2 regions of the Streptomyces sp. NPDC005070 genome follow, and region 2 is predicted to be linked to the other one. Evidence: riboswitches for the same ligand, from Rfam matches in the RefSeq annotation. Region 2 holds a riboswitch; the other holds the start of a gene.
The links. A riboswitch is a leader RNA that binds a small molecule or an ion and turns the genes downstream of it on or off. The one in region 2 is predicted to bind glycine.
Positions count from the first base shown of each region.

Region 1: it holds a riboswitch for glycine, as region 2 does, so the genes downstream of both, gcvP (aminomethyl-transferring glycine dehydrogenase) here and gcvT (glycine cleavage system aminomethyltransferase GcvT) in region 2, are expected to answer to the same signal.

Region 1 is NZ_JBSFZS010000045.1:44,336-49,530, forward strand. Features, by position in the region: gene gcvP (aminomethyl-transferring glycine dehydrogenase) at 1-2,170, opposite strand, end outside; glycine riboswitch at 2,349-2,445, opposite strand; gene ACWEBX_RS17675 (PRC-barrel domain-containing protein) at 2,560-2,928, shown strand; gene ACWEBX_RS17680 (DNA polymerase IV) at 2,853-4,358, opposite strand; gene ACWEBX_RS17685 (MerR family transcriptional regulator) at 4,428-5,102, opposite strand.
Region 2 is NZ_JBSFZS010000075.1:16,146-21,340, forward strand. Features, by position in the region: gene glyA (serine hydroxymethyltransferase) at 1-208, opposite strand, end outside; gene gcvH (glycine cleavage system protein GcvH) at 221-598, opposite strand; gene gcvT (glycine cleavage system aminomethyltransferase GcvT) at 784-1,917, opposite strand; glycine riboswitch at 1,952-2,062, opposite strand; glycine riboswitch at 2,063-2,159, opposite strand; gene ACWEBX_RS24190 (AAA family ATPase) at 2,335-3,003, shown strand; gene ACWEBX_RS24195 (enhanced serine sensitivity protein SseB) at 3,103-3,876, shown strand; gene ACWEBX_RS24200 (enhanced serine sensitivity protein SseB C-terminal domain-containing protein) at 4,104-4,904, shown strand.

The DNA.
Region 1 (5,195 bases), on a different contig from region 2:
GGCCGACGCCGGGGCCGCCGCCGCCGTGCGGGATGCAGAAGGTCTTGTGCAGGTTCAGGTGCGAGACGTCGCCGCCGAAGTGACCCGGCTTGGCGAGACCCACCAGGGCGTTCAGGTTGGCGCCGTCGACGTAGACCTGGCCGCCGGCCTCGTGCACCTGGGCACAGATGTCGGCGACGTGCTCCTCGAAGACACCGTGCGTCGAGGGGTACGTGATCATCAGCACCGACAGCTCGTCGCGGTACTGCTCGATCTTGGCGCGCAGGTCCTGGACGTCGATCTCGCCGTCGTCCGCGGTCTTCACGACGACGACCTTCATACCGGCCATCACGGCGCTGGCGGCGTTGGTGCCGTGCGCGGAGGACGGGATGAGGCAGATGGTGCGCTGGTCGTCGCCGTTGGCGCGGTGGTAGCCGCGGACGGCCAGCAGACCGGCCAGCTCGCCCTGCGAACCGGCGTTGGGCTGGAGCGACACCTTGTCGTAGCCGGTGACCTCGGCGAGCTGGTCCTCCAGCTCGTGGATCAGCGTCAGGTAGCCCTGTGCCTGCTCGGCGGGCACGAAGGGGTGGAGCTGCCCGAACTCGGGCCAGGTGACCGACTCCATCTCGGTGGTCGCGTTGAGCTTCATGGTGCAGGAGCCCAGCGGGATCATGCCGCGGTCGAGCGCGTAGTCGCGGTCGGAGAGCTTGCGCAGGTAGCGCAGCATCGCCGTCTCGGAGCGGTGGTCGTGGAACACGGGGTGCGTGAGGTACGCGTCGGTGCGCAGCAGCGCGGCCGGCAGGGTGTCCTCGGTGCTCGCGTCCAGCGCCTCGATGTCGCCCTCGACACCGAACGCGCTCCACACGGCGGCGAGCTGCTCGCGGGTGGTCGTCTCGTCGCACGAGATCGACACCTGGTCGGCGTCGACGGGGTGGAGGTTGACGCCGTTGACGCGGGCGGCGGCCACGATCGCGGCGGCACGGCCCGGGACCCGCACGGTGAGCGTGTCGAAGTAGGCGCCGTGGACGACCTCGACGCCGCCGGCGGTGAGCCCGGCGGCCAGCACCGTGGCGTAGCGGTGGGTACGCCGTGCGATGGTCCGCATGCCCTCGGGGCCGTGGTAGACGGCGTACATGCCGGCCATCACGGCGAGCAGCACCTGAGCGGTGCAGATGTTGCTGGTCGCCTTCTCCCGGCGGATGTGCTGCTCACGCGTCTGCAGGGCGAGGCGGTACGCCTTGTGCCCGTCGGCGTCCACGGACACGCCGACCAGGCGGCCGGGAAGGCTGCGCGCGAAGTTCTCGCGGACCGCCATGTAGCCGGCGTGCGGACCGCCGAAGCCCATCGGCACGCCGAAGCGCTGCGTCGTACCGACGGCGATGTCCGCGCCGAGCTCGCCGGGCGAGGTCAGCAGGGTCAGGGCGAGCAGGTCGGCGGCGACGGTGACAACCGCGCCCAGCTCGTGTGCCTGCTCGACGAGCGGCTTGATGTCGCGTACGGCACCGGAGGCGCCGGGGTACTGGATCAGCACGCCGTTGATCTCACGCCCGGCGAGGTCGGCCGGGATGCCGTCGGCGAGGTCGGCGACGACGATCTCGACGCCGGTCGGCTCCGCACGGGTCTCTATGACGGCGACGGTCTGCGGCAGGGCGTCCGCGTCGACCAGGAAGAGGCCCTTCTTGTTCTTGCCCATGCGGCGGGACAGCGCCATGGCCTCGGCGGCGGCGGTGCCCTCGTCGAGGAGGGAGGCGCCGGAGGTCGGCAGCCCGGACAGCTCGGCGACGACGGTCTGGAAGTTCAGCAGCGCCTCGAGACGGCCCTGCGAGATCTCCGGCTGGTACGGCGTGTACGCGGTGTACCAGGCCGGGTTCTCCATGACGTTGCGCAGGATCACCGGCGGCGTGAACGTACCGTAGTAACCGAGGCCGATCATGGAGCCGAGCACCTGGTTGCGGTCCGCGAGGGAGCGAAGCTCGGCCAGTACCTCGGCCTCGGTGCGCGCGGCCGGCAGGTTCAGGGCCTCGACGTTCTTGATCACGTCCGGCACCGCGGCGGCCGTCAGCTCGTCGAGCGAGCCGTATCCGACCTGCGCGAGCATCTTGGCCCGTGCTTCGGAGTCGGGTCCGATGTGGCGCTGCTCGAAGGGAATGCCCTGTTCGAGCTCGGAGAGCGGAATGCGAGGGGCGGTCATGGCGGAGGCCTCCTGGTCTGACGCGACCTTCGAGGGGCACCCCGGCACGGGTACCCCGACGGCCTCCCCCTCTGTCATCTCAACCTGAGAGTTTCACCGGATGGTCCCGCGGACAACCCGGCTTTCACCGTCGGTGAGAGCGGAGGCCATCGACACCCGCCCTGCTTTCCAGAGTGACCTCGTCCGTGCGGTACGTGAGCCTGAGAGATTCCGGGGAGGAGTTGCTCCTTCGGCGCCTCCGGTGAAAATCCGGAGGACTCTCCCGCACGGGATCAGCAGCCGCTTGCCAGCCTACCAGCGAGGACAAGCCGACAGCCCTCGAGTGGCCGCCTTCACAAATGTGCTCTTTTGTAGTACTTACGGATGAGTTTGCGACCACTGGAGGGACCGTGCAGACCGACATCGATCCGCGCAACCTGATCGGCCGCAAGGCGTTCGACAGCAACGGCACCAAGATCGGCACGATCGACGAGGTGTACCTCGACGACGCGACCGGCGTCCCGGAGTGGGCGGCCATACGCACCGGGCTGTTCAGCAGGGATGCCTTCGTGCCCCTGGAGCCCAGCGAGATCATCGAGGGGACCCTGCGTATCCCCTTCGACCGGGCCCTGATCAAGGACGCCCCCGACTTCGGCGTCGGGCGCCATCTCTCCCCCGAACAGGAGCTCCAGCTCTACCACCACTACGGCCTCGACGTGGCGTCCCCGCCCCCACCGGACCGGGACTTCGGCCGACTCGCGGGCTCCGAGGACACCTGAGCCCCCGGGCCGGGACCACGCGTCCCGGCCGCTGACACCGACGGCCCGGGGCCCGCCGGCGTCCCGCCGGCGTCCTCGGGTCCTCGCTCCACCAGCGGCAGCGGGTCGGCCGGTTCGAGCCGCGGATCGTCCGTCCGGAAGGTCCGCACCCGGCCGGGCTCGGAGTACGGCGTCTCGAACCGCACCGTGACCCGCCCCAGCCCGCTCCCCTGCACCCAGCCATGCCCGTACTCGGCATGACACACGTCGTGCCCGGAGGGCCACCTCCGCTCGGCCGCCGCCACCTCGGCCGCGCCGGTCACCTCGGCCGGCTCGTCCCCGGCATGCTTCTCGGCCACCGGCTCCCCCACGGCCGCGGCCTGTGCCTGCGCGAACAGGTCCTCCTGCGTGTAGTCGGCGAGCCCGGACACACCGACCCCCAGCAGCCGGACGCCGCCGGTCGTGTCCACGCCCTCCAGCAGCCGGGCGGCGGCCTCCCGGACGACGCCGGGGTCGTCCGTGGGCCCCCGCAGCGTCTCGGACCGCGTCAGCGTCGAGAAGTCGTACCGGCGGACCTTCAGCACGATGGTCCGCCCCGACAGTCCGGCCCCGCGCAGCCGCCGCACGCACCGGTCCGCGAGTCGCTGCACCTCGAGCTCCACCCGGACCCGGTCGTGGATGTCCACGTCGTACGTGTCCTCGACCGACACCGACTTGGTCTCCCGCTCGGCCACCACGGGCCGCTCGTCGTGGGCCAGCGCCATCGCGAACAGCGCGTGCCCGTGAGCCTTCCCCAGGAGTCGTACGAGCTCGTCCTCGCCCGCCTCGGCGAGCTCCTCGACGCTGGTGATGCCGGCCCTGCGCAGATGGTCGCCGGTGGCCGGCCCCACACCCGGCAGCGTCCGCACCGACATCGGCCCCAGCAGCGCCCGCTCGGTGCCCGGCTCGATGAGGACGAGACCGTCGGGCTTGGCCTGCTCCGAGGCGATCTTCGCCACCATCTTGGAGGCCGCCAGACCCACCGATCCCGTGAGCCCCGTGACGGCCCGGATGTCCGCACGCAGCTTGACGCCGGTCAGCCGCGCCGACGCCTCGTCCCACGCCGCCCCGCCCGCCTCCAGGTCCACGAACGCCTCGTCCAGGCTCAGCGGCTCCACCAGCGGCGACAGGGCCCGCAGTAGCGCCATCACCTGCTCGCTGACCTCTCGGTACAACCCGAAGCGCGGCACGAGATAGGCGGCGTTCGGTGCGCGCCTGCGGGCCTGGGCCATGGGCATCGCGGAGTTCACCCCGAAAACGCGTGCCTCGTAGGACGCGGTGGCGACGACTCCACGGGGTCCGAGCCCGCCCACGACGACCGCCTTCCCGCGCAGGCTCGGCTTGGACGCCTGCTCCGCGGAGGCGAAGAAGGCGTCCATGTCGAGATGCAGGATCGTGGGCGCGGTTCTCACATCTCCGATGCTGCCCTACGCCACTGACAATGCCCCGGGCCACCGGGGCATCGCGTCATCGGATGCGGCTCACACCGCACGGTTGCGCCGGCGCGCCAGTTCGTCCGCGGGATGGTGCGCGAGGAGCGTCTCACCGGTGTCCACGCGCTCTCCGTGCAACTGGGACAGGGCGCCCTCGACGTCCCGCCACACCACGCCCACGGCGATGCCGAAGACGCCCTGGCCGCCCTGCAGCAGTGCGTGGACCTCGTCCGGGGAGGTGCACTCGTAGACCGTCGCGCCGTCGCTCATGAGCGTCATGCGCTCCAGGTCCTGGAAGCCGCGCTCCCTGAGGTGCTGGACCGTGGTGCGGATGTTCTGCAGCGACACCCCGGTGTCGAGGAACCGCTTGACGATCTTCAGGACCACCACGTCCCGGAAGCTGTAGAGGCGCTGCGTCCCCGACCCGTAGGCGGGACGCACGCTGGGCTCGACCAGTCCGGTCCGCGCCCAGTAGTCGAGCTGCCGGTAGGTGATGCCCGCGGCGGCACACGCCGTGGGCCCGCGGTAACCGACCTCCTCGGGAACCGTCCCTCCCTCGTCGGGCACTGCTGCCGACCGCACCGGAACATGTTCGGCCGCGCTGCCGTGATGGGGGCGCCCCCTGCTCGAGCCGAGCCGAGAGCTTGGGGGAGGGTACGGGCCGCTCTCTCCCGGACCGTGTCCGGGAGCACCCCCAGCCGTACCGTCGCCGCTGCTTCTCACGCCGACCTCCGTCCTTGACCTGCCTTCTCGACGGTAGGCAGTCACCCGGGGCGCGTCAACGATCGCCACACTCGGCACGCCGGGTGATTATCA
Region 2 (5,195 bases):
GCTCGCAGCCGCCGTAGTAGCGGCGGCCCGGGTAGCCCTCGGCGTACTTGTTGGTCAGGACCGAGCCCTGGGCCTCCATGACCGCGACCGGAGCGAAGTTCTCCGAGGCGATCATCTCCAGCGTGGACTGCTGGCGGTGCAGCTCGGCGTCGACGGCGGCGGCGACGTCGGGGTCGAGCTCGTGCAGGGGGGTGTTCATGAGCGACATGCGGGTGACTCCTCAGCCGGCCGTGAAGGCGGTGTACTCGTCGGCGGACATCAGGTCCTCGGGCTCGCCGGCGACGCGCACCTTGAACAGCCAGCCGCCCTCGAAGGGGGCGGAGTTCACCAGGGCCGGGTCGTCCACGACGTCCTGGTTGGCCTCGACGACCTCGCCGTTCACCGGGGAGTACAGGTCGCTGACCGACTTGGTCGACTCCAGCTCGCCGCAGGACTCGCCCGCGGCCACCGTGTCACCGACCGAAGGGAGCTGGGCGTAGACGACATCGCCGAGCGCGTTGGCCGCGAACTCGGTGATGCCGACCGTCGCGACGCCGTCCTCGGCGACCGACAGCCACTCGTGCTCCTTGCTGTAACGCAGCGTCTGGGGGTTGCTCATGACCTGAATTCTCCTGTACGCGGTGGAGTGCTGATGGAGGGAAGCGTGGGTGACCGGGCGGATGTGCCCAGGGTCACGTCCGGCGCCCCGGCGGGCGCCCGTCAGTGCCGGAGCCCCGCGGGGGCATCCGTCAGTGGCGGCGCCCGGAAGGCGTCCGTGTCATGTCCGGCCCCTGCGGACCAGTGTCACTTCTGGCGCTTGTAGAACGGCAGCGCCACGACCTCGTACGGTTCGTGGCTGCCCCGGATGTCGACACCCACACCGGTCGTGCCCGGCGCGGCGTGCGCGGCGTCGACGTACGCCATCGCGATCGGCTTGCCCAGCGTGGGGGAGGGGGCGCCGGAGGTGACCTCGCCGATCACCTCACCGCCGGCGACGACCGAGAACCCGGCGCGCGGCACACGGCGGCCCTCGGCGATCAGGCCGACGAGGACCCGCGGCGGGTTCTGCTCGGCGCGGGCGGCGGCGGCCTCGAGTGCCGCGCGCCCCACGAAGTCGCCGTCCTTCTCGAACTTCACGACCCGGCCGAGGCCGGCGTCGAACGGGGTCAGCGAGGTGGTCAGCTCGTGCCCGTACAGCGGCATGCCCGCCTCCAGGCGCAGCGTGTCGCGGCAGGAGAGACCGCAGGGGACGAGACCGGCCGGGGTGCCCGCGTCGGTCAGGGCCTGCCACACCTTCTCGGCGTCGGCGGGGGCGACGAACAGCTCGAAGCCGTCCTCACCCGTGTAGCCGGTGCGGGCGATCAGGGCCGGGACGCCGGCCACCGTGCCCGGCAGGCCCGCGTAGTACTTCAGGCCGTCGAGGTCGGCGTCGGTGACCGCCTTGAGGATGCCGGGGGACTCGGGGCCCTGCACGGCGATCAGCGCGTACGCGTCACGGTCGTCGCGCACCTCGGCGTCGAAACCGGCGGCGCGCTCGGTCAGGGCGTCCAGCACGACCTGGGCGTTGGAGGCGTTGGCGACGACCATGTAGTGAGCGGAACCGGCCTCGTGCTCGGCGAGCCGGTAGACGATCAGGTCGTCCAGGATGCCGCCGTCCTCCTGGCAGATCATGGTGTAGCGGGCGCGGCCGACGCCGACGGTGGCGATGTTGCCGACCAGCGCGTGGTTCAGGAGGTCCGCCGCCTGAGGTCCGGTGACGGTGATCTCGCCCATGTGGGAGAGGTCGAAGAGACCGGCCTTCGTGCGGACGGCGAGGTGCTCGTCGCGCTCCGAGCCGTAGCGCAGGGGCATGTCCCAGCCCGCGAAGTCGGTCATGGTCGCGCCGAGCGAACGATGCAGGGCATCGAGCGCGGTGTGACGGGGTGCGTTGCTGCTCATCGGTCTGGCTCCCAGGGCATGACGGCGAGGTCGTTCCTCCCCATCTGTCATCGGAACCTGAGAGGTTCATCAAGACCCCACGAATCGGTGGTCCTGACTTGCACCTTGGGTGGGGCCGACGGAGCGGCCCGCTTTTCAGATGTGCCTCGCCCGCGCGGTAACGGTGCCTGAGAGATTCAAGGGAGGGACTTGCTCCTTCGGCGCCCGGGTACACGTACCCAGGACTCTCCCGCGCGGATTCAAGCGGCCGGTATGCAGTTGGCGCGGCCATCATCGCACGCGCTGTCGGATCACGGCAGCCCGCCATCTGTGACCGTGCTGTGGCAGTCCGCGTACGAAAAGAGGAAGCGCCGGGCATTACCTTCTCTTTACACTCGACGGGGATGGGACTCCACATCGAAGGGGAGGACGGTCACGGTGAACAGGACCACGGCGTACGCGACGACCTCGGGTCTCGCACTGCCCGAGCAGCCCGGCGCACCGGCCCGGGAGGCCCGCGGACCGCGTGCCGCGGCCGTCGTGCGGGACCTCCGTGACCGGGTCGGGCACAGTCCGCACGGTCTCCGCTTCGGGGCGCACGACGTGGTCGTGGTCAGCGGACTGCCCGGGAGCGGCAAGTCGACGCTGATGCGGCGGGCCGTGCTGGGCGCGCGCGTCGACTCCCAGGACACCCGCGACCGCTGGGACGGCCGGATGTCCGGGCGCCTGCCGTACGCGCTCTACCGCCCCCTCGTCCGCCTCGCGCACTACGCCGGCCTGCGCCGCGCCCTGCGCGAGGGCGGCGGACTCGTCGTGCACGACTGCGGCACGCAGGCCTGGGTGCGCCGCTGGCTCGCCCGCGAGGCCCGGCGCCGCGGCGGGGCGCTGCACCTGCTGCTGCTCGACGTCACGCCCGGCACCGCGCTGGACGGCCAGCGCGATCGCGGCCGGGGCGTCTCGCGCTACGCCTTCGCCCGCCATCGCGGTGGGGTCGCCCGGCTGCTGCGCTCCGCCGAGCGGGGAGACCTGCCCGAGGGATGCGGCTCCGCGGTGCTGATCGACCGTGACGCGGCGGACGTGCTGCACAGGATCGACTTCGGCCACTGACCGGCAGCGCGCCGCGGGATCGGCTTCGGCCACTGACCCGCCGTGGCGGCCCACTAACCTAACCAGCCGGAACAATGGTTCGAAGCGGACGGTAGACAGATGGACTTTCCGGCACAGGCGCACCCCCATCCGCACGGCGGTTGGCCCGGCAACGAGCTGGAGGAGGTGTTGTCCGCCTCCCTCGGCGTGCCCGGGCCCTCGGCGGCCGCCCGTATCGTCGAGGTGCTCGGCCGCAGCTTCGTGTGGGTGCCGCTGCCCAACGGCGGCGGCCCGCAGAGCGGTCCGCTCGATCTGCCCACGATGGACATCGGCGGGCAGGTCCACGTCCCCGTCTTCAGCTCGGAGGAGCAGTTCCGCCAGGTCGTCGGCGGTCACATGTCGTACACGATCGCGCCCGCCGTGGAGTTCGCCCGCGGGCTCCCCCCGCAGGTCGGCATCGTGGTGAACCCGGACGGCGTGGTCGGCGTGCCGCTGCCGCCGCCTGCCGTCGCCGAGCTGTGCAGGGCCGGGCGGTCCGAGCTGGACGGGGCGGCCAGCGGCGGCCGTGTGCGGCTCTTCGAGCCCGACTGGCAGGACGATCCGATGGACTTCCTGGCCGCTGCCTCGGCGGAGTTCGCCGCCACCGGTGTCGTCCTGAGCGCGCGGCGCTGTCTGGCCAGCGTGGAGGGCGACGCCCCGGTCATGTTCATCGGCGTCGAGCTCTCGGTGTGGGAGGGCGACGCGCGCGCGCTGCCCCTGGACGCCCTGGGCCGCGCCCTCGGCCGGGTCCCGGTGAACATTCCGGTGAACCTGGTTCTTCTCGACGTGGCGCAGGACCCGGTCGGCGAGTGGATGCGGGCGACGGTGCGGCCCTTCTACCAGCACGGTCACTGAACGGCGCGGGTGACGGGGGTGCCCCACGGGTGCGCACGTCCGCCGCGCGGGGCCTCCCGCCGCCCCGCGCGGCGGTTCCCGGCTCTCGACTGCTTCCCCCGGCGGAGCACGATCGCCGCATAAGCTGGTTTCATGGCCTTGTCGAGGTGTTGACGCATGTCGGTAACCGGCGCCTCGGGCGTAAGGGATGAGTTCGTCGTGAATTGTTCGCGAAGGGGCGGTTGAAGGTGAGCGCGTCGGGCACGGCCGCGGCCGGGCAGGTCGAGCACATGCTGCGCCAGGTGACCCCCGGGCGTTATGACGCCTACGAGGCGCTCCTTCGCGCGCTCGCGACCCCGTCGTCCGGCCAGGTGTGGATGCTGCTGTGGCACGGCCAGGCCGGCTCCCCGGACGCCCAGTACGGCAACATGCAGGTGGACGGCTTCGGTTACGCGCCCTGCGTCACCTCCGCCCAGGAGCTCTCGGCCAGTGGCTGGAACCGCAGTTACGAGGTCGTGGACGGGCTGGACGTCGCCCGCACCCTGTACCCGGACCACTTCGGCCTCTGGCTCAACCCGCACGCCCCGAACGGTGGCCTCGGCATTCCGTGGCTGGATCTGCGCCGTATCGCCACAGGCCTGGAGCGGCAGCCCGCGGGCCCGCTGCGACTGTCCGAACCGGCCATCGAGATCCCGCAGTTCTACGCCCTGATCACGCAGAACGCCCATCTGACCCCGGCCGTACGGTCGTTGCGCCGGGCCTGGGTCCAACCCACGCTCGGGGCGCCGTATTTGGCCATCGGCCTGGATGTGTACGACACCTCGCCGCCCGCCGTCGACTCGGTGCGGGCGATGATGCAGCAGTCCATCGGCGCGGTTCCGGACGGCCTGCCCGTCTCCACCGTCGCGATGTCGGACGAGTTCGATCCGGTGGCGATGTGGCTGCGTGCGAACGCACGCCCGTTCTACGACCGCGAGGCGCACGCCGCTCCGGCGCAGGCGCCGACCGCGGGCGGTTACGGCTATCCGCCGGCCCGCGGCGGCTACTGAGGGCGTCCCGAATCCCGGACCTGTCGGATGCCAGTGCGAGAACGGCTGGCATCATGATTCTGCACACGGCCTTCACGAGGCGTGCGTTCCATGCTGCTGACCTGCGGGGAAGCGGACAGATGCGCCGATTGTCCCATTTTGGCGGGACTTCTGATCAAAAAGACTCTTTCGAGGCCTTCGAGCTCAATTGGCAGTCGTCCGACTCCCGTTACCCACTGTTCGGATAACGGAATCCCCCAACAAGCATCACGGTTGCGCATAGTTTCTCCATGAGGCCTGGCAACTGATCGT